DNA from 4 places in the Duganella sp. AC917 genome. Region 3 is predicted to be linked to each of the others. Evidence: predicted binding sites of a transcription regulator. Region 3 holds the regulator's gene; each other region holds the start of a gene.
The links. The regulator FNR, encoded in region 3, switches genes on or off when oxygen is low (the NO sensors DNR and NnrR bind a similar motif). The targets are predictions, from matches to a motif close to TTGATNNNNATCAA.
Positions count from the first base shown of each region.

Region 1: the regulator FNR is predicted to act here: its motif matches at 5,061-5,074, upstream of ACZ0BA_RS00950 (universal stress protein).
Region 2: the regulator FNR is predicted to act here: its motif matches at 2,792-2,805, upstream of cqsA (alpha-hydroxyketone-type quorum-sensing autoinducer synthase).
Region 4: the regulator FNR is predicted to act here: its motif matches at 1,015-1,028, upstream of ACZ0BA_RS16100 (glycine-rich domain-containing protein).

Region 1 is NZ_OZ409848.1:211,358-218,858, forward strand. It holds gene ACZ0BA_RS00920 (TonB-dependent receptor) at 1-421, shown strand, start outside; gene ACZ0BA_RS00925 (DUF2325 domain-containing protein) at 516-1,832, opposite strand; gene ACZ0BA_RS00930 (hypothetical protein) at 1,845-2,183, opposite strand; gene hemP (hemin uptake protein HemP) at 2,298-2,495, opposite strand; gene ACZ0BA_RS00940 (Crp/Fnr family transcriptional regulator) at 2,687-3,484, opposite strand; gene ACZ0BA_RS00945 (response regulator) at 3,783-4,427, opposite strand; gene ACZ0BA_RS00950 (universal stress protein) at 4,519-4,986, opposite strand; gene ACZ0BA_RS00955 (protein phosphatase CheZ) at 5,392-6,231, shown strand; gene ACZ0BA_RS00960 (chemotaxis protein CheA) at 6,231-7,501, shown strand, end outside.
Region 2 is NZ_OZ409848.1:6,677,124-6,684,624, forward strand. It holds gene ACZ0BA_RS29195 (ABC transporter permease) at 1-415, shown strand, start outside; gene ACZ0BA_RS29200 (response regulator) at 423-1,433, opposite strand; gene ACZ0BA_RS29205 (sensor histidine kinase) at 1,438-2,718, opposite strand; gene cqsA (alpha-hydroxyketone-type quorum-sensing autoinducer synthase) at 2,886-4,172, shown strand; gene ACZ0BA_RS29215 (group II truncated hemoglobin) at 4,224-4,622, shown strand; gene ACZ0BA_RS29220 (DNA recombination protein RmuC) at 4,627-5,943, shown strand; gene ACZ0BA_RS29225 (acyl CoA:acetate/3-ketoacid CoA transferase) at 5,959-7,501, shown strand, end outside.
Region 3 is NZ_OZ409848.1:5,194,275-5,201,775, reverse strand. It holds gene ACZ0BA_RS22700 (catecholate siderophore receptor Fiu) at 1-357, opposite strand, end outside; gene ACZ0BA_RS22695 (response regulator) at 589-4,140, opposite strand; gene ACZ0BA_RS22690 (alpha/beta fold hydrolase) at 4,248-4,997, opposite strand; gene fnr (fumarate/nitrate reduction transcriptional regulator Fnr) at 5,227-5,985, shown strand; gene ACZ0BA_RS22680 (FixH family protein) at 6,031-6,549, opposite strand; gene ccoG (cytochrome c oxidase accessory protein CcoG) at 6,560-7,501, opposite strand, start outside.
Region 4 is NZ_OZ409848.1:3,703,598-3,711,098, reverse strand. It holds gene ACZ0BA_RS16100 (glycine-rich domain-containing protein) at 118-936, opposite strand; gene ACZ0BA_RS16095 (CHASE domain-containing protein) at 1,095-2,924, opposite strand; gene ACZ0BA_RS16090 (glutamine--tRNA ligase/YqeY domain fusion protein) at 3,135-4,901, opposite strand; gene ACZ0BA_RS16085 (DnaJ domain-containing protein) at 5,089-5,382, shown strand; gene ACZ0BA_RS16080 (hypothetical protein) at 5,420-5,917, shown strand; gene ACZ0BA_RS16075 (hypothetical protein) at 5,921-6,700, shown strand; gene ACZ0BA_RS16070 (hypothetical protein) at 6,727-7,501, shown strand, end outside.

The DNA of each region.
Region 1 (7,501 bases), 5.0 Mb from region 3:
CACCCGTCCGGGCACCAGCAACGACTGGGTCAACAGCATGAACTTCTTCGGTATCAATGATTCCGTATCGTTCCGCCATGTGATCCGTCTGGCCACCACGCTCGACACCGGCGCGTTCTCGAACTCGGTCATCGCCAACTTCCGCAACGGTTACACGGACGCCTCGGCGACCTCGTACAACCTGGGTACGAACAAGAACGAAACGTTCCGTATCGAAGTGCCGTCGCACCTGACCTTCGACTGGCAGGGTAAGTGGCAGGCGACCAAGGCTATCGGCCTGCGCGCCGGCGTGAAAAACATCGCCGACCGCAATCCGCCGCTGTCGCTGCGCGCTTCGTCCGGCCACCAGATCGGCTACGACGCACGTTACGCCGATCCTATCGGCCGGACGTTCTACCTGACCGGCAACTACACCTTCTAAGCCGCTTCAGCGCTTAGCAAGCAAAAGCCCCCACCAACCTGAACACGGTCAAAACCGTGTTTCAGGCGGGTGGGGGCTTTTTTTATGCCGGCCTTTACGGTTCGGCGCCGGCCTGCTCCAGGCCGCGCGCCAGGCTCGAGATGCTGGGATTGTCGATGAACACGCAACGCGTACCCGTGCGCTTGCAATAATCCTTGACCCGCCAGTAGGCGCTGTGGCTGATGCAGCCGGTCTGGCAGATCACCAGGTCGGCCGCCGCCAGGCTGGCGTCGAGGCGGTTGGCGTTGTCCTCCAGCCCGCCGTCGTGGTGGGCGAACTGCGCGCCCTGTTGCTCGATGAGCTCGCGGTAGGTGGCAACGTTGCCCGAGCGTCCGCCCACGCACAGCACGGCCCGGTCGCTCAGGCGCAGCGGCATCTTCATGACATGCTCGACCACCTGACGCGTTTCCTCATGGATCGGCGCCGGCGGCTCGACCGCGCGCAGCGCCTCGGTCTTGAGCTCGGCGATCTGCTGGCGCAGCGCGCGCTCGCGCTCGTCCATCTGGGCCAGCCGCTCGGCCAGCTTGGCGCGCGTTTCCAGGCCGGGGATCGACTCCTTCAACTGTTCCAGCTCGGTACGCAGCGAATCGATCATGCTGTCCTTGCCCACCAGTTGCGCGCGCAGCTGCATCACTTGCGTCGCGTGGCGCTCGGCGTCGGCGCTCTTGTCGGCCAGCAGCGCGGCGGCGCGCTGCTGGGCCTTGGCGAGGTCGTGCGTCAGGCGCACATTCTCGGCCAGGGTGGCGTTGAACTTGCCGATGTCGGCGCGCACGCAGGCGCCGGCCTGGTGCTGCACCATGTGCAGGTCGCGGCACATCTGTTCCTCCAGCTCGCTGCTGCAGCGCGGATGCGTCAGCCCGGCCCAAAAGGCGCCGGCGACGTCGCCATTGGCCACGGCGGTGCGCCACAGCTCGCCGACCTGTTCGGTCGTTTTGGCGCCGCGAAAGCGCAGCAGCACGGCCGCGTAACGGCGTTCCAGTTCCTTTTGCAGCGCTTCGGACAGGCGGTTGCGGTTGGCGCATTCGGTGACCGCGCCCACGTGCACCTCGTAATCATCGGCCACGACCTTGCCGCTGGTGACCTTGTCGACCAGCTTGCGCAGCACGCCCAGCGGGAAGCCGACGCCGACCAGCGGGCAGTGGCAGGCGTGGCCCAGTTCCCACAAGCGGCGGCGGCGCGAGGTTTGCGCCTCCGGATCGCCGGCGAGTATCGCCGCAACGTTGCTGATGACCGGTTTGACGACTTGCCGGGCCGGCTGGTCGGCGTCAAACCGCATCGGGGCCTGGGACTGGGCGGGCGCCGGGTTGGCGGTGCCCAGTTGCGGCATGACGGCGGCGACGATGGCCGCCAGCGGATCGTGTTTCTCGCACATCGGGTGGTCTCCTCAGGCGGTGGCCGGCGTGTTGCGCGCGCGTGCCATGATGCGGCTGAGAAAGTTGGACTTCTCCTGCTCGTGCATATTGCGTTCGACCACCGTGGCCCACTGCTCGGACAACTGCTGGCAGGTAGCGCTGAGCACCGGCGCCAGGTCCGGCAGGCTGGCCAGCGCCTTCAGGTGGCGTTCGATCACCGAGGCCAGCTTGACGCAGCCGCCGGCCGCGTCGCCGCCGGCCGTGTAGTGCGACATCAGATGCAGCACGGCGGACAGCATCAGTTCTGGATTGTGTCCGCCCTGTCCCTGCGGCGGGGCGAGAAAAATCGGGTTGCTACGGTCTATGGCCATCAAACGCTCCTGGTCGGTTGGGAGTGCGGCTGGCGGTGTGACTGGCGACTCGGGGGGGAGTGGGCGCGGCGGCGCCCGGGACAAGCAAGGTTAAAGGACGGTGATCGGGCCGGATCAGGCGGTCAAAATCAGCTTGTTGAGCTGGGTGACGCGCAGGCGGTAGACGCGGCCTGCGTGTTCGATTTCGAGTTCGCGGCCGCCTTCCATCAGGCCGGCGCTGCTAATGCGCTTGACGGGCGACACCGCCGAAGACACCACGGCGGGGGAAGGGCGGGCTTGCTGCGAGACGGGCATGGGCAGGGTGGTGGTCATCGTCGTTTCTCCTTTAAATAAGAATGATTCGTATTTGCATTCATTATTGTGGAAGGCGGGATGGAATGCAAGCGTTATTTGAAATGAAAGCGGGTGACACTGCCGAGTGCCACTGCGGGGTGACGCACGAAAAAAAGCCCGGCGGGGAGGCCGGGCCCAAGGCTGGGTGATTGCCCGATAACGGCCGGGGCCTACAGCGCGGCCAGCAGCTGGCCGGGCGTGACCGTCTCGCCCGCCTTGCTTTTGGCCGCGGCCAGTTGTTTGGCGCGGGTGCGCGACGGCGGCAGGCGCCGCAAGGTTTTGAGCGCCTCCGGGTCCTTGATGCCGATCGTGCGCTGGTCGACGCTGATGAGGCCGATTTCGTTAAAGGCCGACAACGTGCGGCTGACCGTTTCCAAGGTCAGGCCCAGGTAGCTGCCGATCTCGTGGCGCGTCATGCGCAGGTTGAACAGCTTGCTGGAATAACCCATCTGCGCGAAACGGTCCGCCAGCGAGACCAGGAAACGCGCCACGCGGGCCTCGGCGCTGAGCGCGCCCAGCATGCCGATCATCGCCTGTTCGCGCACCAGTTCGCGGCTCATGACGCCGTACATCATGTTTTCCAGCTCCAGGTGCACGCGGCCGAGCGCGGTGAGCTTCTTGAACGGCAGCAAAATCAGGTCGCAGTCCGACAGCGCCACCGCCTCCGACGAGTAGTGGCGGGTATGGATGCCGTCGACGCCGAGCATGTCGCCCTTCATCGGGAAGCTGAGTACTTGTTCGTTGCCGAACTCGTCGATCAGCACGGTTTTGAGGAAGCCGGAGTTGACGATGTACAGCGTGTCGAACGGCTGGCCGATCGTGTGGATGCGCTGGCCCGTCTTGAACTGCACGTGCTGGAACAGCAGTTCTTCGGTCGAGACCGAGACGGCCGCCGGGATGTGCAGCAGGTCGCAGACCTCTTTCAGGTTCGACCAGAGCCGTCCCTGACGCTGGCGGCCTGCTTCCATCGACGAGGATTGCACCGTCGCGGTGGTGACTGGGCGAATTTCAGACGCTTGCGTTGACAGCATGTTGATCTCCTGATCGGGTGACTCTGTACGTTAGGCAGGGGACGCTTGATTGCATGACATCTTGTACAGCAAATGTTCCGTATGGCATCTCGTAACATTGCGTGTAGCCTTGCAGCATCAATCGTGTGGTTTCAGTATGCCAACAGAGGGAGCAGATAGATATCAGCAATGGCTGAATATGGGAGTAGGCGTCAGCGCACGGGTGTAGGAGGACTCCTACTGATCAGTATGGTCGTCAGGTCTTGAAGGGAGACAACAGTCGATGCGCCACGGCATATTGGACCATCTCCGAGAGCGAGTTCATGCCCATTTTCTGCATGATGCGGGTTTTATGGGTGCTGACGGTCTTCACGCTCAGGTGCAGGCTGTTGGCGATCTCGGTAATGGATTTTCCGGCGACCAACAAAGAAAAGACCTCGAACTCGCGGTCCGACAGCTGTTTATGCAACAGGCTCTCGTTGGGCATCATGATGTTGAGGGCCAATTGCTCGGCCACCTCGGTGCTGATGTAAGGCCGGCCGGAGGCGACCTTGCGGATCGCGCCGACCAGCTGGGTGCCGGCGCTCTCCTTGGTCAGGTAGCCCTGGGCGCCGGCGCGGATGGCGCGCACGGCGTATTGCTCCTCCTCGTGCATGGTGAGGATCAGGATGGCGAGCTTGGGCGCCTCGGCCTTGATCTGGCGGATCAGGTCGACGCCGCTGCGCCCCGGCATCGACAGGTCCAGCAGCAGCAGGTCGAAGCCGCCCTGGCGCACATGGCCGAGCACTTCGAAGCCGTCGATCGCCTCGCCCACGATATCGATGTCGGGGGCGCCGTCGAGGATGCGCTTGAGACCCTCGCGCATGATGGTGTGGTCGTCGGCAATAACTATTCGAATCATAAAGACGCTATCTCAAGTGACCTGAAGTAAATACTGTTGTTTTTGAATTAACCTTGTGAGCTTACTACAGAAATCGCGGTCCGCCCGCATTTTATTTGTGGTCCGGCTCTTTGATCAAGCGATGCACCAGCACCGGAATGCGCGAGTGCGACAAGACCTTGTTGGTCACGCTGCCAAGCAATAGTTGGCCCCAGCCGCTGCGCCCGTGCGAGCCCATGAAGATCAGGTCGCACGCGTGGTTTTCCGCGACATCGACGATTTTCAGCGCCGCGCTTTCGGAGAACGTTGTCAATGCCTCGCAGCGGACGTTGCGGCGCGCGCACGACTCGACCACGTCCTTGGTGTGCTCCTTGCCGGCGCGCAGCATCGCCGCGCGGTACTCGTCCTCGCTTGGGTAGCTGGGCGGGATGATTTCCACGTAGATCGGATATTGGTACTCGGGCGCGACAAACAGGGCCAGCACCTCGGCGCCGAGCTGCTCGGCCAGCGCCACCCCGGCGCAGGCGGTCTTGCTCGACACGGCGGAGCCATCGGTGGTGATCAGGATTTTGCGGTACATGGCGAGCCTCCTCTGTCAACGCGGCCTACCTCTTATTGTAGTCGCGATTGGCGGTATTGTTAGTAAGGAAAGACTTGATGTTTATCAAATAAAACTGCGAATAAACGCGGTTTCCGCGCCGGCCGCCAGCCGCTGTAACACTTGTTCACAGTTGCTCTGCGGCTTTTTTGCACATGGGCATCACTTTGTGTCTTTAATGCCTCCTTTGCTCATGTATCCGATGATAGTATCTCCAAATACAACGAAACGCGGCTTTGAGACGGAGAACAGGGCAGTCGACCGACGCCGGGATTGAATAATTCCATGTTGCCCTGCTACACTCGCATAAGTGCTTTTTATTGCCGAGCGTCATCACTACGCAGGGTTGAGGGCAGCAATTTTACAAATTATGGAGAAGCAGGGATTATGACCAACGCCGCTGATGATTTCGACGCATTATTTGAAGAAGTGTCCGCTCAGAGCAAGACCGCAGCGCCCGCTCCAGCGCCTGCCCCCGCACCAGCCGCCGAAGACGACCTCGAGAGCCTGTTCGACGAGGTCTCCTCGTCGCGCCCGGCCGCCGCCGCGCCGGCGCCCGCGCCCGCTGCGGTAGCGGCGCCGGCAGCGGCTGCCCCGGCCGCCGACGGCGCCGAGGCCGAGGAGGGCGGCGACAAGCCGATGTTCGAGCGCCTGGGCGGCATCGTGCGCCTGTTGCACGATTCGCTGCGCGAACTGGGCTACGACAAGGCGCTCACCGAGGCCTCGTCGCAGATCAACGACGCCCAGGACCGCCTGGAGTATGTCGCCACCTTGACCGAACAGGCTGCCAACAAGGTGCTCAACACGCTCGACGAGGGCATGCCCGAACAGGACACCTTGTCGAAGAAATCGAAGGAAATGGAAAACCGCTGGGCCGACCTGTTCGCGGGCAAGCTCAGCCTTGACCAGTTCAAGCAACTCGCCGGCGATTCGCAGGCCTTCGCCGTGGCCGTGTCGGCCGCCACCGAGGCCGAAAAAGCCCGCTTGCTGGAAATTATGATGGCCCAGGACTTCCAGGACATCACCGGTCAACTGATCAAGAAGGTCGTGAACATCACCAAAACGGTGGAGCACGAACTGGCAGAACTGCTGCGCGACAACGCGCCGCCGGCGGTACGCGAGAAAATCGCGCAAAAAGAAGTGTCCCTGATGTCAGGTCCGTCGGCTCCGGCCGTGGCGCTGAACCAGGACAATGTCGACGACCTGCTTGCTGATCTGGGATTCTAATGGACGATATGCTGAAGGATTTCGTCGTCGAGGCGATGGATCTGGCGGTCAACGTTGAAGAGCACTTGCTGCGGCTCGAACGCGACCCCGACAACAAAGAGACGCTGAACGCCGTGTTCCGCTCCTTCCATACCATCAAGGGCGGCGCCGGTTTCATGGGCCTGCCGGCGATGGTCGCGGCCTGCCACCTGACCGAGAACCTGTTCGACGCGCTGCGCACCGGCGCCGCGCCGGTGACGCCGATCGCGATCGAAGCGGCGCTGCAGGCGTCCGGCTTCGTGGCCGACCAGCTCGCCGAACTGAACAACGGTGCCGAGCCGCACAGCCTGGCGCCGATGCCGCACGACCTGGAAGTGATCCTGACCGACGCCATCGAGGGCAAGACCGGCGCCGCCGCGCCCGCCCCCGCAGCTGCGCCGTCGCCAGTCGCCGCCGCCCCGGCCGCTGCCGCCGCCGCAGCGCCTGCCGCCGTCGCCGCCGTGTCGATCACGTCCGAGGATGGCCTCGACTGGGAAGGCATGTATGAAACCGTGATGCCGGCCGGCAGCTACACCCGTCCGGCCGTCTCGGCAGCGCCGGTCGCCGCTGCGGCGGTCGCCGCGCCTGCTGCTGCTGCTGCTGCTGCCGCCGCGCCAGCCCCTGCCGCCGCCGCGCCCGTCGCCGGCACCGCCGTGGCCACCCCGGCCAGGCGCGACGCGCCCGAAAAGCGCGAAGAGCGTCCGCATGCGGCCCCGGCCAAAGAAGAGTCGATCCGCGTCGATGCTGTTAAACTGGATGCCTTGCTGGAAGTGGCGGGCGAATCGGTGCAGGCCGCCAACCAGGCCGCCGTGCTGCTCGAGCGCCTGTTGCAGTTCAAATTCGAGGGCCAGGCCCAGACCCTGATGGCCACCCTGGCGGAAACGCTGGAGCGGGCGTCGCGCTATTCGACCGAACTGCAGCGCGCCACGTTGGCGACGCGCATGCAACCGGTCGGCCGCCTGTTCCAGAAGTTCCCGCGCCTGGTGCGCGAGCTGGCCAAGGACCTGGGCAAGGACGTCGAGCTGACCATCGAGGGCGCCGAGACCGAAGTGGACCGCGTGGTCGTCGACAGCCTGTACGATCCGCTGGTGCACATGCTGCGCAACTCGCTGGACCATGGCGTCGAGTCGCCGGAAGACCGCCTGGCGGCGGGCAAGCCGGCCAAGTCGTTCATCTCGCTCAAGGCATGGCAGGAAGCCAACAGCGTCATGATCGTGCTGCAGGACGACGGCAAGGGTATGGACCCGGTGGT
Region 2 (7,501 bases), 1.5 Mb from region 3:
GCGCCAGGTGCAGTCGGTGTTGGACCAGGTGGTAACGGCGATCGAGTTCCTGTTCATCTTCACCTTGGCGTCCGGCTTGCTGGTGCTGTACGCGGCGCTGATGGGCTCGCAGGACGAGCGCACCCGCGAGTCCGGTTTGTTGCGGGCGCTGGGGGCGACGCGCAAGCAATTGTCGCAGGCGCAGTTGATCGAGTTCTCGCTGGTCGGCGCGCTGTCGGGTGTGCTGGCGGCGACCGGCGCGGCGGCCATGGGCTGGGCCCTGGCGACGTATCAGTTCAAGTTCGCGTGGGCGTTCAGTCCGTCGGTATGGATGGTTGGCTTGGTGGCCGGCGCAGTGTGCGCGATTGCCGGTGGCTGGCTGGGCTTGCGCAACGTGTTGCGTCAGCCGCCGCTGCAGACCTTGCGCGAGGCGTAACAGCGCCCTACGCGGCGAGGCTTTCCAGCGCCGCGTGTTCCTTCAAAAACTGCGCATGCGCATACGGCTGCTGGTCGAAATAATGCGCCGGCAGGTCGAACAAGGCCCAATAATACGTCTCGCGCCCCTGGCACACCTGCGGCGCCGCACAGTAGCGATGCCAGCTGTCGCCGACCTGGCGCGAGTACATGCCATCCCCCTGCGCGTCCGAAAAGAACGGCAACACCCGTCGCGCCAGCAGTGCGTCCAGCAGCGACGGCGGCGCGTCGCTGTCGCGCGCGATTTCATACTGCGCGTACATGCCTTGCTCGGTCTCGATCATCATCAGCTTGGCCTTGCCGTGCTTGTCGAGGAACAGGATGCCGGTCGGATTCGGGAAAATGTAGTGCTCGATAAATCCCATCGACGCCATCAGATGCTGCACCAGGCCGGCCAGCACCGGATCGCCGAGAAAGTGGTAATTGTGCAGCAGCACCAGCTCGCGCAAGGTTTCCGACTTGTCGTCGAAATAGCTGCGCTGCAGCGCGGCGATCTCCACTTCCAGGATGTCGAGCGCGTGGTCGTCGCTCTTCTTGATGTAGCGGTCGATCAGGCCGCGGTTGAAGGCGTTGACGGCGATTTTTTCGTCGGCCGTGCCGGTGAACAAGATCTTCTTGCACGGCAGCTGGCTGACCGCCTCGCAAAATTCCAGACCGTTCAGTTGCGGCATCGAGTAATCGATCACCAGCACCGACGGCGTCGAGAAGCGCCGGCGCTGCTCGCCGATGCGGTAGATGCGCTCCAGGTCGAGCGCGATGGTGCACTGGTCGCCGGTCAGGTTTTGCATGTCGAAGTTCACTTGTAGCAGCACGCCATCGTCCGCCTCGCTTTGGCGCAGCCATTGCAGCGCGGCCGAGGTGTCGTGGAAGGTTTTGCTCGCCAGCATGGGATCAAGCTGGAACGACAGGCTTTTGAGAAAGGAGTCGCTGTCGTCGACCAGCACGGTCAGCGTCGGATGGGAGTAGACGGGCAGATGCATTGATTCACCTTGAAGAGGACAACTGCTGGGGAAACTCCAGCACGAAGATGGCGTACGCGCTCTCGCGCGACACGCAGCGTATGTTGGCGTTCCACGCTTCCATGATTTCCTGGCACAGCGCCAGGCCGATGCCGGCGCCGTTGTGCGGCGGGTAGGAGTAGAAGCGGCGAAAGATCAGCGCCATTTGCGGCGCCGGAATGCCGCAGCCGGTGTCGATGAACAGCAGGCGGGGCGGCTCGTGGGCGCCGTCGACGACGATGCGCACGCGGCCCTTGCCGGCGCGCTGCACCGCCTTGAGCGCGTTGCGCAGCAAATTGAGCAGGATCACCACCGACAGCTCGGCCTGGCCGGCGAAACGGAAGTTGTGGCGCAGCTCCAGCGTGACCATCTTTTGCTGGCCGGTGCTGGAAAACGGGTAGCGCTTGAGCACGGCCTCGACCACGGTATCCATCGATACCGTCTCGACCGGCCGCAGGTTCTGCCGCACCGCCGTGGCGCTGAGCAGGAACAGGTCGATCATGTGGTTCATGTGCCGCACCTCGAACTGGATGCGGGCCAGCGCGTCGATCGTGCCGAGCCGGTCCTCGGCCACCCGGCCGTTGATGTCCGAGAACAACCTCAGTAGGCCACGCACGTTGGCGTCGACGCTGGTCAGCGGCGTGCGCAGCTCGTGGGCCACGGTGGCCAGCCCGGCGCCGAGTCCGGCCAGCTTTTCCTGCGCCAGCACATTGCGGCTGATCTTGGCCGCCGACAGTACGGCGATGGTGAACCAGTGCACCGGCAATTGCTGCAGCACCGGCTTGCTCAGCAGGATGGCGGTTTCGCCGAGCGCGACGGCGGCGGCGCACGCCAGCGCGGTGCCGATCAGATAAGCCCGCAACGCCAGGTTGGTGTCGAAGTGGAACAGCACGACCAGACCGATCAACAACGACTCCGCCCACACGCCCGAAGCATGGTTCATCACGAACATGAAGGTGAAGAAAAAGGGAAAGATGTAGCTGAGCGCGACCAGCAGGTACAGCTCGAGCATGCGGCGCGTGAACTGGCGCGCGAACAGCCCGAGCGCGCACAGCAGGATACCGAGCATGCGCAGCGGCAGGCTTTCGTATTCCTGGGGAAAAAAGTGCTGCCAGATCACGTAGTACAGCGGCATGCCGACCGTGCCGATGCAAGCGAGCAGCAGCACGCGCACGGTCGCATGGTCCTCACGGCCATGATACAGCAGCAGCGACTGGACCACTCCGTGTTGCCAACGTTTCCAGCGTGCTTGCAGGGGATGCTTCATGGTCGATGTGACGTATATCAAGCTTGCATCATCGCCTGAAACCCAAGCGTCCTCAGCCATATCAAATCCAAAGTTGATTTGTATCAATCTCTCGCTCTTTATTTGCTGCAAGGTGCGACATGAGATTCACAAAATAGCAACCTTTCAACTTTTAAGGAGATAACAAGATGTCAAACGCTATTGCTGGCAACCTCCCGCGCGGCCTGGCCGCTTCCGCCCTGTCCGCCGCGCGCGCCTTCACCTTGTCCGCCGAGCAGGTGATGCCCGATTATGTAAACGCCCGCATGGACGAGCACTACGTGACCCGTATCGCCCGGCTGCTGGCAGGCGAGCATCCGCATGCGTGGCAGCCGACGCCGCGCGGCGCTGTGTTTTTAGCCGGCAACGACTACCTGTGCCTGGGCGGGGAGCCGGCGCTGGTGGGCGCGCAGATCGCCGCGCTGCGCGACAGCCATGGGCAAATGCTGATGTCGGCCGTGTATTTACAGGAGGGCAGCGCCCAGCATCGCCTCGAGCGCAAGTTCGCCGCGCTGATGGGGGCGCAGGACGGCATTTTGGCGCAATCGGGCTGGGCCGCCAATGTCGGCCTGGTGCAGACGCTGGCCGCGCCCGGCATCCCGGTGTATCTGGACATGCAAGCCCACGCGTCGTTATGGGAGGGCGTGCAGTCGGCTGCGGCGACGCCGGTGTCCTTTTTGCACAATGATATGGAGCATCTGCGCAAGCAGCTGGCGCGCCATGGACGCGGGCTGATCGCCGTCGACGCGCTGTATAGCACCAACGGTAGCCTGGCACCGCTGCGCGCGCTGGTGGAGATCGCGGAAGAGCACGGCTGCCTGCTGATCGTCGACGAATCGCATTCGTTGGGCACGCACGGGCCGCGCGGCGCCGGGCTGGTGGCGGCGCAGGGGCTTGGCGAGCGCGTCCATTTCCGCACCGCGTCGCTGGCCAAGGCGTTTGCCGGGCGCGCCGGCTTCATCACCTGTTCCAGCAAATTCAAAGGTTACTTCCTGTCGGAATCGCGGCCGGCCATTTTCAGCTCCTGCCTGCTGGGTCACGAACTGGCGTGGTTCGACGCCGCCATCGATTTTGTCGCGGCCGCCGACGACCGCCGCGCCGCGCTGCGCGCACATTCGCTGGCGTTGCGCGAGGAGTTGGGTGCGCTAGGCTATAACGTCGGCGAGGGCAGCGAACAGATCATCGCGCTGGAACCGGGACCGGAGCCGAAGACGCTGGCGCTGCGCAAGCTGCTGGAGTCGCACGGCATCTACGGCGCCATGTTTTGCGCGCCGGCCACGGCCAAAAACCGCTCGCTGGTGCGGCTCACGCTCAACTCGGGCCTGGACGATACGCAACTGGCGCGCATCGTCCAGGCGTGCGAGGACATCCGCTCGCGCGTCGATCTGGAGAGCTGGTCGTCGACGCGGCGCTTGAACCGGCTGGCGCTGGTGTGAGCGCGCGCATGGGGCGGCGCGGTGCGGCAACGTGCGCTATGGTGCGCTATCATGGCGGCTATGACTGAACCACAAACCCTGTATGAAGTGATCGGCGGCGAATCGCGCGTGCGCGAGATGGTCGACCGTTTTTACGACCTGATGGAACTCGAGCCCGAGTTCGCGCTGCTGCGCGCCGCCCATCCGCCCACGCTGGACAACGCGCGCGAGCGGCTGTTCATGTTTCTCAGCGGCTGGATGGGCGGGCCGGACCTGTACATCGCAGCGCACGGCCATCCGCGCCTGCGGATGCGGCACATGCCGTTCGCCATCGGCACGCAGGAGCGCGACCAGTGGCTGCGCGCGATGGCGTGGGCGATGGAGGATGTCGGCATCGACGAGGCGCTCAGGGTGCGGCTGATGGAGTCGTTCTACCAGACCGCCGACTGGATGCGCAACAAGCCGGATTGACGCCATGACCCACACCGAATTTATTGTCCTGCTGGCGGCGCTGGCGCTGGTGCTGGTGCTTCAGCTGGTCGCGCTGCTGCGCGCGCGCGCCGGTGGCGCCCAGGCCGACGGCGGCCTCGCCGAGCGCATCGAGCGGGTCGAGCGCGAAGTGCGCATGCAGCTGCAAACCACCGCCCAAACCACGCACGCGGCCAGCGTGCAGCAGTTCGAGGACATGCGCCGCCAGTTGCAGGCGCAGGGGCTGGTCGGGCGCGAAGAACAGAGCCGGGGCCTGAAGCAGTTCGCCGACAGCATGAACCAGGCGCTGGCCCGGCTGACCGAGTCGAACGCGGCGCGCATGCAGGAGGTGCGCGCGACCCTGGAGGCCAAGATCAAGGATCTGCAGGCCGACAACGGCGCCCGGCTCGAAGAGATGCGCAAAACCGTCGACGAGAAGCTGCACGCGACCCTCGAGACGCGGCTGACCGCCTCGTTCCAGCAGGTGTCCGAGCGGCTCGAGCGCGTTCACCAGGGCTTGGGCGAGATGCAGCAGCTGGCGCTGGGCGTCGGCGATTTGAAGCGGGTGCTGACCAACGTTAAAACGCGCGGCACCTGGGGCGAGGTGCAGCTGGAGATGCTGCTCGAGCAGGTGCTGACGCCGGAGCAGTACGGCAAGAACGTCGAAACCATCGCTGGCAGCGGCGCGCGCGTTGAATTCGCGCTCAAGCTGCCGGGGCAAATCGAGGGTGGGGCGCCGGTGTGGATGCCGATCGACGCCAAGTTCCCCAAGGAGCAATACGAAAGGCTGCTGGACGCCGCCGACCGCGCCGACGCCGAGGGCGTGGCGTTGGCCGGGCGCGAGCTGGAACGGGCGGTGCGCGGCGAGGCCAAAACGATTTCGGAAAAATACGTGTCGCCGCCGCACACCACGGATTTCGCCATCCTGTTCCTGCCGACCGAGGGCCTGTACGCGGAAGTGATGCGCCGTCCCGGCCTGGCCGATGAACTGCAGCGGCTACACCGCATCAGCATCGCCGGGCCGTCGACCTTGTCGGCGCTGCTCAACAGCCTGCAGATGGGCTTCCGCACCCTGGCGCTGGAGAAGCGCTCGTCGGAAGTGTGGCAGGTGCTGGGCGCGGTGAAGACGGAGTTCGCCAAGTTCGGCGACGTGCTGGCGGCGACCAAGCTGACCCTCGAGCGCGCCGCCAAGAACATCGAATCGGCCGAAACCCGCAGCCGGCAAATGGCGCGCAAGCTCAAGACGGTGGAGGCGCTGCCGAGCGAGGCGGCGCAGCTGCTGCTGGGGCCTGAAGTCGATAAAACCGATCTTGAAACGGACTAAATAACGGAGCCGATCATGCCAGGACGCAGCCTTGATTTTTCCACCGTCGGCATGCCGGCCGTCCAACGCGACAAGATCGTCAGCGCGGCCGACGCGGTCGGGCTGATACGCGACGGCGACACCATCGCCACCGGCGGCTTTGTCGGCGTCGGATTCGCCGAGAATATCGCGGTGGCGCTGGAGCGGCGCTTCCTCGCGCCGTCGTCCGACGGCGGCGGCCATCCGCGCGACCTGACCCTGGTCTACGCGGCAGGGCAGGGCGACGGCAAGGATCGCGGCCTCAATCACCTGGCGCACGAGGGCATGCTCAAACGGGTCGTCGGCGGTCACTGGAGCCTGGTGCCCAAGCTGCAGCAGCTGGCCATCGACGGCAAGATCGAAGCGTACAACCTGCCGCAAGGCGTCATCAGCCAGCTATTTCGCGACACCGCAGCCGGCAAACCCGGTTTGCTGACGCACGTCGGCCTGGGGACGTTTGTCGATCCGCGCCACGGCGGCGGCAAGATCAACGACCGCACCACCGAGGAGCTGGTGGAGGTGGCGACCATGGGCGGCAACGAGTACCTGTTCTACAAGGCGCAGCCGGTGCACGTGGGGATCATCCGGGGCACGACGGCGGACGCCAACGGCAACGTCACCATGGAGCGCGAGGCGCTGACGCTGGAGGCGCTGGCGATCGCGATGGCGGCGCACAACTCGGGCGGCATCGTCATCGTGCAGGTCGAGCGGATCGCCGAGCGCGGCACGCTCAATCCGCGCCAGGTCAAGATCCCCGGCATCCTGGTCGACTGCGTGGTGGTGGCCGAAAAGCCCGAATATCACATGCAGACTTTCGCCGAGCCTTACAACCCGGCGTTCGCCGGCGAACTGCGGGCGGCCTTGTCGGCGGTGGCGCCGATGCCGCTGTCGGAGCGCAAGATCATCGCGCGCCGCGCCTTGATGGAGCTGCGGCCGAACAATGTCGTCAATCTGGGCATCGGCATGCCGGAGGGTGTGGCCAATGTCGCGGCGGAGGAGAAGCTGCTCGACCTGGTGACCTTGACGGCCGAACCGGGCGTGATCGGCGGCCTGCCCGCCGGCGGCTTGAACTTCGGCGCGGCCACCAACGCTGACGCGGTCATCGACCAGCCTTACCAGTTCGATTTTTACGACGGCGGCGGGCTCGATGTGGCTTTTCTCGGCCTGGCGCAGGCCGACCGGCATGGGAATCTGAACGTCAGCAAATTCGGCAGCAAGCTGGCCGGCGCCGGAGGCTTCATCAACATCAGCCAGAACGCGCGCAAGGTGGTATTTGTCGGCACCTTCACCGCCGACAAGGGACGCACGCGTAAATTCATCGACGAAGTCGAGCATCGCACCTATAGCGGCGAGTATGCCGCGCGGCGCGGCCAGGAAGCCTTGTTCGTCACCGAGCGTTGCGTGTTCAAACTGGTGCTGGAGGATGGGGTGTCGGGACTGGAGTTGATCGAGATCGCGCCCGGCGTCGATCTGGAGCGCGACATTTTGGCGCAGATGGATTTCAAGCCTTCGATCAGCGCGGAGCTGAAGTTGATGGACG
Region 3 (7,501 bases):
GCCGTTCTCGCCCAGGAAGAAGGCGCCGACGCCCGGGGTGTTGCGCAGCGCTTCGGTCAGCGTGACGGCGCCTTGCTGTTCGATCAGTTCTTTTTTGATGACGGTGATGGTCTGGGCGGTGTCGACCAGCTTCTCGGTGTACTTGACGGACGCGGCCTTATCGGCCTTGATGCCCTCGACGGTGCCCTGCACTTTGACTTCCGGCATGGTTTGTTGCTGGCCTGCGACCACGACAGGTTCGGCGGCGGCGGTATCGGCCGCGTGGGCGGCGACCGGCAGCAGCATCACGGCCAGCGCCGCGCTCATGTGTTGGTTGAAACGCGATTGCGCGTGTTTGCGACTCTTGATCATTGCCATTCTTTCATCCAAATCGAAGGGAGGCCGGCGTGTGTAAGTGTTGCTGACGTGTTGCCAACATGTGCCTAATTGCCGGGGAATCTTTACTAGTTTGTGAGAGTGTAACAATAAAATGCATAAACGTAAATGCGAATTGTTATCAATACTATTCACGACGTAGCAAAAGGCAAGATTTGGCGTGGCGGCGCGCCTTGGGAGGTGTTTCGGAGTGGAAAGGAGTTTTAAGGCGCGTTACAACGCTTGACGCGCCAGCCAGGCGCGGGCTTCGGCCAGCGTTTGGACCAGCTCGGCGCGCACGGCGTCGAACCGTTGCGCCAGTTCCGCGTCGCGGTCTTCGCTGATGGCGGTTTCGGCGTCGATGGTGGCCTGGATCAGGCGGCGGGCGCCCAGCACGCCGACAGCGCCGCGCAGGCCGTGGAACAGCCGGGCGGCGTCGCGCGGGCGGCCTTCGCGCAGCGCCTGGTCGGCCTGCTCGACGGGCTCCATGCCGCTGTCGATGGCGCCGCGCACCATCTTGACCACCACTGCGCGGCCCTTGGCGTCGCGGCCCATCACGCGCATCAGGCTGTCGATATTGAAAGCGCTGGCCTCGCCCGCCGGCACCGGCGAGCTGACCAGCTTGACCGTCGCCTGGACCGACGCCGGCGCCGCCTCGGGTTCGCCCGGCGCGACTGGCTGCGGCGGAGCAGGCGCCGGAGCAGGCGCCGTCTCGGGCGTGGCCGGCTTTTTGGGCAAGTGCTTGTGCAGCACGGCCAGCATTTCCTCCACCTCGATCGGCTTCGGAATGAAATCGGTGATGCCGGCCTCGATACTGCGCTCGCGTTCGGATTCCAGCACGCCGGCCGTCATGGCGATAATGGGCAAATCGAGCTTTAATTCCTGGCGCAACAGGCGGGTGGCGGTAAAGCCGTCCATCACCGGCATTTGCATGTCCATCAGCACCAGGTCGTAGACGCCGGGGCTCGCGCTCATGCGGTCGACCGCCTGCTGGCCGTTGTCGACCACATCGAGCGTGGCGCCGCCCAGTTCGAGGATGCCGCGCGCCACCGCCTGGTTCAGCAGGTTGTCCTCCACCAGCAGGAAATGCATGCCTTCCAGGCTGCCGTCCATGCCCTGGTCGGCGGCCACTTGCACACTGGCGTCGGCCTTGGTCACCAGCGCCTGGTGCAGCGCGTCGAACAGGTTGGAGCTGGTGATCGGCTTGACCAGCACCACGTCGGCCTCGGGCGCGTTGGAGATCTCTTCCATGCGGTCGCGGGCGAAGGCGTTGACCATTACGACGATCGGCTGCTTCTTGTCGGGCGCGGCCGCGCGGATGCCCTTGGCCGTGGCCAGCCCGTCCATGCCAGGCATGTGCCAGTCGGCCAGCACCACGTCGTAGGCCCGCTCCGTTTCCAGGCCGAGCCGGAAGCGGTCGAGTGCGGCCTCGCCTGAATCGACCTCGTCGGCCTGCCAGCCCCAAGCCCGGATCAGCTTGGCGATCAGTTCGCGGCTGGTGCGGCTGTCGTCGGCGACCAGCAGGCGCAGGTTGCCCAGCGCCGGTTTGCGGCGCTCTTCCGGCCGCTCCTGCAACACCTCGAACGGCAGGCTGAAGAAAAATGTCGAGCCCTGCCCCGGCGTGCTGCGGACGTCGATCTGCCCGCCCATCAGCTCGATCAGGCGCTTGGTGATCGCCAGCCCCAGCCCGGTGCCGCCGAAGCGCCGCGTGATGCTCTGATCGCCCTGTGAAAAGGCGTGGAACAACTGCGCCAGCTGGGGCTCGGTCATGCCCATGCCGGTGTCGCGCACCTCGAAGCGCAGCAGCGCGCTGTGCGGGTTGTGCGCTGTGCGGGCGTCCAGCGCGACCCCCACCACCACCTCGCCGTGCTCGGTGAACTTGATGGCATTGCCGGCCAGGTTGACCAGGATTTGCTGCAGCCGCATCGAATCGCCGCGCAAGCGCTTGGGCACCGAAGGTTCGACACTGATGGCCAGCTCCAGTTCCTTGTCGCCGGCGTTCATCGTCATCATCGTCGCCAGCGAGTTCATGGTGTCGTCCAGGCTGAACTCGACCGGCGACAACTCCATGTGGCGCGCCTCGATCTTGGAGAAGTCGAGCACGTCGTTGAGGATGCCCAGCAGCGACTGCCCGGACACCTTGACCATGTTCAGGTATTTGCGCTGCTGGGTGGTCAGGCTGGTGTTGCCCAGCAGGTAGGCCATGCCCAGCACCGCGTTCATCGGCGTGCGGATCTCGTGGCTCATGTTGGCCACGAACTCGCTCTTGGCGCGGTTGGCGGCCTCGGCGCGGTCGCGCTCCTGCTCCAGCTCCTGGGCGCGCGCCTCGACCTCCAGCTGCAGGCGGCGCCGCTCGGTGATGTCGGAAATGACGGCCAGCACCTTGGTGCCCTGGTCGGTGCGCACCGCGCTCAGGTTGATCTCGACCGGAAACTCGCTGCCGTCGCGGCGCAGGCCGTGCATCGGCGTGCCTTCGCCCATGCGCACCGGTTCGGCGCTGAGGCGCTCGGCAAAGAACTTGGCGCGGTGCGCGGCGTGCTGTGTGCGCAGCGGCACCGGCACCAGCGTTTCGAGCGGCTGGCCGAGGATCTCGTCGCGGCGGTAGCCGAAGCGGCGCTCGGCCTCGCGGTTGAAGGTTTCGATGCGGCCGTCGACGCCGACCACGACAATCGCGTTGGGGGCGAATTCGACCAGGCTTTGCAGGCGCGCGTCGGCCGCCAGGCGGTCGCGCATCAGATTGTTGAAGGCGGCGGTCAACTGGCCGACCTCGTCGTTGGCGCGCACCGGCAGCGGCGCGAAGTGGGTGGCGTCGCCGCGCATCGCGACGATGGCGTCGCGCAATTTGATGAGCGGCGCCAGCAACCCGAGGGTGAGCCAGCCGATCAGCAGCGCCGCCAGGATCGACGCCACCACGCTCCACAGCAGCACGCGCGAGAGCACGCCGTCGAAGGGTTCGAACGCCTCCTCGGCCGGCAACGAGGCGGCCAGCACCCAGTCGACCGACTTGAGCGTCTTGTAGCTGTTGAGGGCGCGCTCGCCATTGCCGTTGATGCTGTCGACGGTGCCCTCGAAACCGTCTTGCAACGCGCGCGTGGTGGCGGCGTTGGCGCCGGCCTGGCGCGGCTGCAGCAGGCGGCTGGCGTCCGGATGCAACACGTAGACCGGATGCTCGCCGCGCGTGAGGGCGAAAAAGTAACCGCTTTTGCCGACCTTGGCGGTGCGCAGGTGGCCCAGCACATTGTCCTTGTACAGGCGCAGCACGCCGTTAAGCACGCACACCACCTCGCCGTTGGCGTTGAGCACGGGCGCCACCATCTGCACGATAGGCTGCTTATGGGATTTGCCGATCACCGGCTCGGCGATCAGCGGCTTGCGGGTGCGCATCACGGTTTTGAAGTAGACGCGGTCGGAGGCGTCCAGGCCGACCCGGCCCGGCCGGACCGGGACGTCGGCCACCACCACGCCCTGCGGGCTGAGCACCAGCAGATCGTCGAACAACGCCAACACGGCGCGGTCCTGGTAGTAGGCCCGCAGGCGCTCGGTGGAACCGGCCAGCTCGACCGGCTGATGGCGCGCCGACAAGGCGATGATGTCGAGCAGCATGGTCAGCTTGTCGTCGAGTTCCTCGGCGGTGCGGCCGATCAGCGCCGTCTGCTGCGTGAACAGCACCTTGGTGAAATCCGCCTTCATGCGTTGCATCTGGACCACGGTGACCAGCGCGATCATCAGGATCGACGTGATGCTTGTCGCCAGCGCAACTTTCGCCTTGATCCCAAGTGGCTTCATTTCATCCTTGTCGGGCGGGTCGGACATGAAATCGGAGAATTACCAGGCGCCGGGTATCGCAGTGCGCTTGGGAATTCTCCTATCAATGGCCGACCTTGGCAACAGGATTAGCGTTGTGCTGCGGCGATGATCACATCGGCCACTTTTTGCGGCTGCGACACCATCGGCACGTGGCTCGACTTCAGCGTGATCGTAGTGGCGTTGATCTTCTTGGCGAACACTTGCTGCAGGGCCGGATCGATCATGCGGTCGTCGGAGGCGGCGATGTAATAGTTCGCCTTGTTTTTCCAGGCCGCCACGGTGGTTTTGTCGGCAAAGGCCTTGGCGGCGATCGGGCCCTGGGTGGCGGCGATCAGCGCGGCGGTGGCCGGCGACACGTCTTGGGCGAAGTTGCTGGCGACCGATGCGGCGGGCAGCCACAGGAAACCGCCGGCGTCGGCCTGCAAGGTGGCGATGCCTGGTGGCACGGCGTAGTCCTTGCCCAGGTCGGCGGTGGCCTGGCCTTCCGACGGCGCGAACGCGGCCACGTAGACCAGCGCCTTGACCTTGTCGCTGGTGCCGGCCTGGGTGATCACGGTGCCGCCCCACGAGTGGCCGACCAGCACGACTTTACCGGTTTGCGCGTCGATCACGCGCTGGGCGGCGGCGACGTCGTCCGCCAGCGAGGTCAGCGGGTTTTGCACAGCCACCACCTTCAAGCCCTTGGCTTGCAGCAGCGGGATGACTTTTTCCCAGCTGGAGCCGTCGGCGAAGGCGCCATGCACCAGCACCACGGTGGTGTCGGCGGCCGGCGCGGCGGCTTGGGCGGTCAGGACGGTGGAGGCCAGCAGGGCGGAGGCGATGATCGAGCGTTTCATGGTGGTTCCTTTCGGTTGGTTGTTTGTGATTAAATAGTGTGCTACTTGCTTGAGTTGAACTATAGCGAACAATCAAATAGCGCGCAAGATAAATTTTGCGAAATGTCGAAATATTTTGGTGTGGCCCGGGAAGGGCTGCTTGCATCCCGCTATGTTGCACATGCGCAAATACTTGATCGGGCCACTGCGGCATCGCGAAAATATCGCATCCGATGGTCTACACTGGCGCATGATCAGAGACCTCCCCTCCCTGGTGCTGCCCGGCGCCACCATCGACATCCTCAAGGCGAGCTGCGCCAACTGCAGCATGCACCAGCTGTGTTTACCAATGGGCCTGGGCAACGCAGACATGGACCGGCTTGACCAGATCATTGGCCGCCGCCGCAAGGTCGCGCGCGGCAGCACCTTGTTCCGCATCGGCGATCCGTTCGTGAACCTGTACGCGATCCGGCTCGGGCATTTCAAGACCTACCAGGTCAACCGCGAGGGCGCCGAGCAGATCACCGGATTCCAGATGGCGGGCGAGCTGCTGGGCATGGACGCCATCAGCACCGACCTGCACCATTGCACCGCCGTGGCGCTGGAGGACAGCGAGGTGTGCGAGATTCCATTCGGCAGCCTGCAACAGCTGCTGGCCGACATGCCGACCTTGCTGCGACATTTCCACCGCATGATGAGCCAGGAGATCACGCGCGAGCAAAGCGTCATGCTCCTGCTGGGCAATATGCAGGCGACGCAGCGGTTCGCCGCGTTCCTGGTCAACCTGTCGTCGCGGTATGAAGCGCGCGGTTACTCGCCCAATACTTTCCAGCTGCGTATGTCGCGCGAAGAGATCGGCAACTACCTGGGTCTGACGATCGAAAGCATCAGCCGCCTGCTGTCGAAGTTCAAGAAGGGAGGCTTGCTGCGCGTCAGCAACCGCGAAATCGAACTGCTCGACCCGCCGACGCTCAAGGCCATCACCGCCGGCACCCAGACCTGCCACTAACGTCGGAATGACAACGTAAACTCGCTGCCATCACCGGGCCGGAAATCATTCGGCACGCAACGTCACGCTGCGTTCTGCCGGCCAGCTCCAGGCGCCGGCCAGGCGCCAGTCGCGTTTTTCGCCTTCCACCAGCACCACCCAGCGGCTGCGCTCGAGCATCGGCAGATTGATCTGGAAGGCGCCGAACTCGTCCGGCTGCACCACCACCTGGATGTCCTTGGCCGGCAAGGTCGCGTGCGACAGCCGCACGAACAATCGCTCCGTCTTGCCGTGGTCGTCACTGTTTCGGCGCAACTGGCCGGTCAGCATGCCTTGCGTGGCGTCGTAGCCGATCGCCATCGATAACCCCAGCGCGCTGGCCGCGCGGTCGCGCCGCAAGTCCTGGTTGATGGCCTTGCCCTGCTTGTAGTAGTCGCCCACCACCAGCGCGTCCTGCCGCGTGAAGGCCAGGTAGCCGGTATAGCTGCCGGCGACGATGACGATCGCCGGCCCGGCCATCAGCAGCCAGGGCCAGCGCTGCTTCCACCACGGCGTCAGCGTGGACTGCGATATCGATACGGTCATGGCGTTCTCCTTAGCGCGGTACGATGAAGACCGCGTCTTCTTTCACATGCAGCGACGGGTCGTCGACCGACGTCAGTTCGACGACAATCTTGTTCGAGCCCGGATGGGCGGCGCCGTGCGCCGTGCGCAACCGGATCGGATGCGCTTTGGTGTCGGTGGCGTCGACCCGCACCAGCTCCGGCGTGACCTGCGCCAGCGTGGGAATGCCGCTGACGCGGATGCGGTAGGTCTGCGCCCGCTCGGACGTGTTCATGATCTGCAGCCGGTACACGTTTTCGATCATGCCGTCCTCGACCTCGCGGCCCATGGCGCCACGGTCGCGGATCACGTCCAGCTTGAGCGGCACCCGCAGGATCAGCGCGGTGCCGACGGCGGCCACGATCAGCGCCAGGATGGCGGCGTAGATCAGCACGCGTGGGCGCAAGGTGCGCTGGCGAATTTGCGTCGGCGTGTCATGCTGGTCCATCGCGCGCTCGGTACTGTAGCGTATCAGCCCGCGCGGCAGGCCGACCTTGTCCATGACGCCGTTGCAGGCGTCGACGCAGGCGGCGCAGCCGATGCATTCATATTGCAGGCCGTTGCGGATGTCGATGCCGGTCGGGCATACCTGTACGCACATCGAGCAGTCGATGCAATCGCCGCCTTTGCCGGCTTGCTTCTTCGACAGCGGCATGCGCGGTTCGCCGCGCTCGCCGGCGTAGGTGATGATCAAGGTGTCGGGGTCGAACATCGAGCTCTGGAAGCGGGCGTACGGGCACATGTATTTGCACACCTGCTCGCGCATCCAGCCGGCGTTGCCGTAGGTGGCAACGCTGTAGAACACCACCCAAAACCATTCCCACGGGCCAAAGCTCAGCGTCGCCACCTCGCCGGCCAGATGCTTGATCGGTGTGAAGTAGCCAACGAAGGTAAAGCCGGTCCACAGCGCGACGGCGCCCCAGGCCACGTGCTT
Region 4 (7,501 bases), 1.5 Mb from region 3:
GACCAAAAAAAACAACGGCGCGCACCTCTCGGTAACGCGCCGTTGTCTTAGGTGGGGCCGGTTTTGATCGGCCCACCATGGTTCGCTTGCGCCGACGTGGTCGGCGATGCTTGATTCCTAGCTCAGGGTAGGGCGACCGCTGAACAGTCCCGGCTGATGAGGGACCTTGGCGGATACGACTTTCTCAGGGCTGCCGCAAAAAGCGACTTTCTCTTCAGGAGAGCCGCAAAACGCGTTCGCTTGTTTCTCAGGCGAACCGCAAAACGCGTTCGCTTGCATTTTTTCCGGGCTGCCACAGAAGGCGTTCGCTTGCTTTTCAGGGCTGCCGCAGAAGGCATTGGCCTGTTTCTCGGGCGAGCCGCAGAAGGCGTTGGCTTGCTTTTCAGGGCTGCCGCAGAAGGCGTTCGCCTGTTTCTCCGGCGAACCGCAGAAGGCGTTTGCCTGCACGTCAGGCGAGCCGCAGAATGCGTTGGCTTGCTTTTCGGGCGAACCGCAGAACGCGTTGGCTTGCTCGGGGGAGCCGCAGAAGGCGTTGGCCTGGGTCGCGCCTTCGAAGGCGCGCTTCGCCGGACGCACATAGTCTTCGCCGAATTCCGCTTCGTACAGTTCCTTCATCCGCTGCCCAATGCGCGCCAGCGACGCTTCGTCCGCCTCGCCGCGCATGCCGACGTACGGGAAGTGGTGCAGGAAGTAGCCGAACACGGCCTGGCAATCTTCGGCGTACTTCATCGTATCGAGAATATGGTAGTGCCAGAACGTGTCCACGTCGACCAGCGGCGAAGTCTGTTCGTGGGGATACTTTTTCATCAGTGTCAGGAATCGGCGATATTCGAACTCAACAGCGTTGGCACGTTCCAGCGACCAGCCTTCGCCGGATTCCTTATGCATCAGCTTGACCTTGATTGCGTCCAGATCCAGTGCGTTGATGACGTTCATGGACATCTCCTCTAAATTGATACGGGTTAAAAAACGTTACGAAGCAATTGATTTTTGCTCAACTTTGCTTATTAACGTTTGATATTTATCAATGTTTTGAGGAAATTCCTACATGCCGCTGACTTCTCCTAGGGAACGACGGGACAAACCGGGGGGATTCAGGCGATGGCGTTGGCGCTCAGGTGGCCGCTGTCGTTGAGGTCGTTGATGTCGTCGTTGGAGGGCGGCGGCACGTGGTCGATCGGCACCGAGATGGCGACCGTGGTGCCGGCATTGGGGCTGCCGATGATGGAACACACGCCTCCCAGCAAGCTGATGCGTTCCTCGATGCCGACCAGGCCGAACGACCCGACCTTGTTGCGATTGCTCGCCCGCATGCCGACGCCATTGTCGGTGATGGTCATGCTCAACATGCCGCCGGCCTGGCGTAATTCCACCCGCACCAGGCTGGCGTGCGCGTGCTGGACGATATTGCTCAGCGATTCCTGCAGCACCCGGAAGAAAGCGGTGGCGCAATGGTCGTCGATGCGGATGTCGCGCTGGTGCTCGATCAGCTCGCATACCATGCCGGAGCGCTGGCGGAACTGGGCGATCTGCCATTCGACGGCCGCGTTCAAGCCCAGGTCCAGCACGTTCGGACGCAGATCGTTGATGATGTGGCGCACGCTTTTGATCGTGCTGTCGATCTGGCTGAGCGTGCTTTTGGCGCGCGCGTGCAGGCGCGGATGGCGGTGGCGGGTACGGGTGGCCAGCATGTCGGCCTCGATGCGCAGCACCAGCAGGTTCTGGCCGAGGTCGTCATGGATTTCACGCGCGATGCGCTTGCGTTCCTGCTCCTTGATCTGGTCGGCGTGCGCGGCCAGCCGGCGCAGCTTGTGGTGCGATTGCTGCAGCTTGGCCTGGCTGTCGCGCAGTTCCTTGGTCATCACCTTGGCCATCTTGATCGCCCGCATGCGCGACGACGACAGCGTGTGGATCAGCAGGTAGAACAGCAGCGAGCCGATAAAGCCGCTCAACATGGCCAGCCACGGCAGGAACAGGTCGAAGCGGCTCGACCAGGCCGCCTTGGGCGCGCTGAAGTGGGCATGCCATTGGCGGCCGTTGAAGGTCAGCGGCAGCACGATGGAGAACTGGTCGGCTGGACGCACGTTGTCGTCGCCGTTGACCTTGTTGTCGAACAGCAGGGCCGGGGGCGACGCGGCCGGCGTGCGGTCGCCGCCGTCGCCGCCGTCGTACAGGCGCAGGCGCACGTCGCGCACCTGCATCTGGTCCATCGCCAGCTGCACCAGGCGCGGCACGCTGAAACCGATGCCGACCGAACCCCGGTAGGCGGCGCGGCGCTCCTGGGTGTTGTTTAGCGGCATATCCTTGCGGTACAGCGGCAGCCGGATCGCCATGCCGCCGCCCTGGCCGAAGCTGTCCATGTCGATCTGCTTGCCGGACGTGCTGATCTCGCCGGTGTCGCGCGCGTTGGCCAGCGCCTGCGCCACCGCCGGTTTGTGCGTGATATCGAGGCCGACCCGCCAGCGGAACGTGGCGATCGGCTCGATCATCGTGATGACCGAATAGTCGGTGCGGCGCCCGGTCGGCTGGACGACGTAGTCGGGATAGCCGTTGGGCGTGCCGTCGCCGCTGTGACGCGATACCTTCTCGAAATCCTCGCGCTGGGCCTCGGTGATGTATTCCGCATAGTTGATGCTGACGAGCGCCGGAAACTGGGTCGACAACTTCAGTCCGCGCACAAAGCGGTGAAAATCCTCGCGTTCGACCTTGCCGCTGGCGTCGAAGTAGCTGGCGGTGGCGCGCAGCACGTCGGCATACGTGTCGATGCGGGAGCTGATGTGGTATTGGGCGTTGCGCGCCTGGTGCATAAAGCGTTCGCCGGCGTCGTACTCGACCATTTTATACGCGGCGACATAGCACAGCGCGCCCACGCCCAAGGACAGCATGATCCCGGCCCACCAGACCGATTTTGGCGGGGAAAACATTTGACGCTGCGCGAGAAGTGCCTCCATTCCGATTGCCTTTCAAGCAACTTCAACGATGTCTACCCGCCTTGAATATAGAAAATAATGGTAATCCTAGTCAAGTAAATTTATAAAAAATGCCACTTGTCCTGGACGTTCTTGTGTGCGGAGGAATGAAAAAAACCGGCGCATCCTCGCGGAAGGCGCCGGTTTCCGGGGGAGCTGGCCGCCTTATTTGGCGACGAAGCTATCTTTTAGCGTGACGATGCGGTTGAACACCGGCTTGCCTGCGCTCGAGTCGACGCGGTCGGCGACGAAGTAGCCGTGCCGTTCGAACTGGAAGCGCTGGTCCGGCTGGGCCGCGCTCATGCCCGGCTCCAGATAGGCGGTGACCACTTCCTTGGCGTTCGGATTGAGCAGCGACAGGAATTCCTTGCCGCCGGCGTCCGGCTGGGCGTCGGTGAACAGGCGGTCGAACAGGCGCACTTCGGCCTGCAGCGCGGTGGCGGCGGACACCCAGTGGATGTTGCCCTTGACCTTGTAGTTGTCCGAACCGGGCGTGCCCGACTTGGAGTCCGGGAAGTAATTCACATGGACGGCGACGACCTTGCCGTTCTCATCCTTGTCGTACCCGGTGCACTCGGTCACGTAGCCGTGGCGCAGGCGCACGCGGCTGCCCGGCTTGTCGTCGATCGGCGGGTAGTAGCGGAAATAGCCCTTGCTCGGCACTTCCATGAAATCCTCCTCCTCGATCCACAGCTCGCGCGTGATCGGGAAGGTGCGCACGCCCATCTCCGGGTGGTGCGGGTGGACCGGCGACGTGCATTCCTCGCTCTGGCCCTCTGGATAGTTGTCGATGATCAGCTTGAGCGGACGCAGCACGGCGGTGGCGCGCGGCGCCTTCGGATCGAGATCCTCGCGCAGGCAGCCTTCCAGGGTGCTCATGTCGATCCAGCCGTCGGACTTGGTCACGCCGATGCGCTCGCAGAACAGCTGGATCGCTTCCGGCGTGTAGCCGCGGCGGCGCAGGCCGACGATGGTCGGCATGCGCGGATCGTCCCAGCCGCTGACGATGCCGTCCTCGACCAGCTGACGCAACTTGCGCTTGCTGGTGACCACATAAGTCAGGTTCAGGCGCGAGAATTCGTACTGGCGCGGCAGCGGCAAGGTGAAGAAGCCGCCTTCGGCCAAGGTTTCGAGCAGCCAGTCGTAGAACGGCCGATGGTCCTGGAATTCGAGCGTGCACAGCGAATGGGTGATGTTTTCCAGCGCGTCCGAGATCGGGTGCGTGTAGTCGTACATCGGGTAGATGCACCAGGCGTCGCCGGTGCGCACGTGGTGCGCGTGGCGGATGCGGTAGATGGCCGGGTCGCGCATGTTCATGTTCGGCGAGGACATCGCGTCCTCGCTGATTTTTGCGCGCAGGATGTGTTCGCCGTCGGCGTATTTGCCGGCTTTCATGTCGCGGAAGATCTGCAGCGATTCCTCGCGCGGACGGTCGCGGAACGGCGAATTCTTGCCCGGCGTATTGAAATTGCCGCGATTGGCCGCCATATCATCGGCCGACTGGCTGTCGACGTAGGCGTAGCCCTTGCCGATCAGGTATTCGGCCATCGCGTACAGTTGATCGAAGTAGTCGCTGGCGTAGTGCAGATGGTGTTCGACGCCGCCGTCGGCGGTGGGGTAGTCGTAGTCGAAGCCCAGCCACTTGACGCTGTCGATGATGGTGTCGACGTATTCCTGCTCTTCCTTGGCCGGGTTGGTGTCGTCAAAGCGCAGGTTGCAGCGGCCCTGGTAATCGCGCGCCAGGCCGAAGTTCAGGCAGATCGACTTGGCGTGGCCGATGTGCAGGTAGCCGTTCGGCTCGGGCGGAAAGCGGGTGATCACACTGGGCATGCCTGCGCGCACGTGGGTGCCGGCGGCCTGGTCGTGATCGACGATCGCGCGCAGGAAGTTGGACGGTAAGGCGGGCGCGGGGCTGTTTTTTTCGTTGCTCATCTGAAAAGTGGGCTTTGCAAGAGTTCGTGTAAAGGGCATTTTACCGTATCCCCTTCATGGGCCGAGGGGAAATGCTGCATGGCGCTGTGCCGAGCCCCGGCCGGCGGCCTGGCCGGGGCGGCAGATGGTGCGACGGGTATAATTCGCCTTTAATTGTTTCGGCATAACGGCCCAGGGAGTTTCCAAGATGGAAAATCATTACAACACGCTGGGTATCGCGCCTAACGCCACCGAAGACGAGATCAAGAAGATATACCGTTCGCTGGCGATGCGCTTCCACCCGGACCGCAACCAGGCGCCCGGCGCCGAGGCGCGCTTCAAGAGCATCACCAAGGCTTACGAGATCCTGTCGGACCCGGTCAAGCGCGAAGAATACAACCAAAGCGTGAACCACCGCATCATCATCGATTCGGAAGCGGAAGCGTACCAGTTATGGCGCTCGGTGTTCAATCTGCACGGCACCACGCTGCCACCGGCCTGACACCATAATCAATACAGTATTAAAACGAAAGCAAGCAATGAGAAAAGTACACCCTGAATTCGCCTATCAATCGCGCGAACTGGAAGGCCAGATCGAAGGCATTCTGGGCGACCCGCCCGACCGCAAGAACTACCAGCGCATGATCGACGCGCTGGTGTCCGAGTACGCCAGCGGCGGCGGCATCGACGACGTCAACATGCTGGCCTTCGCGCTGGTCGACCATATCGAGTTCAGCGACCCGAAAGGCCTGCTGGCCGAAGCCCAGGACTACGAGTTCGGCGACCCGGCCCGCGTGTTCTCGATGGCCTCGTGCAAAGGCGAGGCGGCGCAACAGATGTACGCCGCGCTCGAAGAAAATCAGCCGGAGCTGGGACGCCAGGCCATCATCACCGCCTTCCTGTTCAAAAATCCGCGCAAGTGGGACGACGACGACCAGTCGCTGGAACAATTGTCGGCCAACGACGACGGCGACGATGTCGAGGACGAAGACAACGCGACCGACGACTTCGCCCAAATGTTCGACAAGGAGGATTAAACCATGTCCGACGAAAACAAAAGCAATCTGCCGGCGCTGAGCAAGCAGGTGACCGAGCTGGTGCTGGCCGGCTCGCTGGGCCACGCCGAGCAAGCCTTCGCCGAGGCGGCCGACCAGTTCGGCGACCTGGCGGTGGTGGAAGTGTTGAGCAACATTCCGCCGCAAGTGACCGCGCTGCATATGGCCGGCTTCGACGGCGGCAAGATGTCGCTGGCGACCTTGCTGGTGCCGCCGAAGGCCTGGGCCGACAGCCTGGCCTTTTTTGCCGCGACCTGGCAGGACGACCTGATCGAGGACGACCCCGAGCGTATTGCCGAATCGCTGTTCGCGCACGTGCACGGCGTGGTGTTCTCGACCGACGACGAGGAACGCCGCAGCGAACTTCTGCAGGCGGCCTCGGCGACCGACCACGGCGCCACCATTTTCGCCATCCTGTTTTCGATGGCGCCGAAGGAAATCCTGGAAGTGGCCGGCGAGATCATCGCCAAGGGCCCGTACCTGACCGGGCAGACCTCGTCCGACAACGACGTCGTGCCGCTGGCGATCGCGCTGGCGCAAGCGTCGGAAGACGGCTGGGACCGCTCGCTGTTCGAGCTGTTCCCCGAGTTCCGCCACAGCGCCGACCTGGCCGACGCCGAGTTCAGCGACGACCCGGACGAGGAACCGACCTTCCTGCAGCGTTCGACCAAGGAATTGCTGTACCGCTTGCGCAAGCAGGTACCGTCGACCCGCAGCGCCAAGGCCGCTTCGCGCCGCAGCGTCGGCACCGGCATTTTCTCTTGATGGAATACTCGAAGGATACCGAAGCGATGCTGCCAGCGTTAGTCGTAGAGAATTTGCCGCGCCTGACACGCGCGATCCAGCAACTGGCGACCCATCCGGACGATGAGGCCGCCTACGCGCTGGCCGACGAGCTGACCGGCATCACGGCGATGGTGGCCGAAAAGTTCACCAACGACCGCACCGCCGAGGGCATCCAGAAGGCGCTGCAGTTGACGGTGGGCGGCGTGTCGCTGGGGCTCGATCATGTAATTCCGAACGAGACGGATCTGGCGGCGCTGGAGTTCCTGATCGAGCATGGCGCCGAGCACGCGTTCCAGATCGGTTTCCGCATGATCAAGGACTTGTCGGCGTTGCCGGAGGATACCCTGGTCGGCGAATACGATACCGATCCGGTGTATTCGGCGCGGCGCTTGCGCGACCTGTTCATCGAGCTGTGCCAGACCGACCCGAACCAGAACTGGAACGGCGCGGACCGCTACAACGTCATGTTGAAGCAGCGCAAAGAGGTGCAGGCGATTGTGCGGCTGGCCGGCTGGCTGCGCCGGCACAACACCGAGGGGCCGGTCAGCGATACCGATCTGAATGCCGAGGGCGTGATCGCGCTGGCGATCATCTTCGCGATCGAAGGCGGGGGCAGGGTGGTGGCGCGCACCGGGCAGAAGGAGTTCGAGCGTTTCGTTAAGTCGGTGCGCAAAAACAAGCCGGATTACGAAGAGGGCTGGGCGGCGCTGGTGGCCAAGGTGCCGGTGCAGCATCATCCGGTGTTGCTGGACCGGATCGAGAGTTACCGCCAGACGTGTA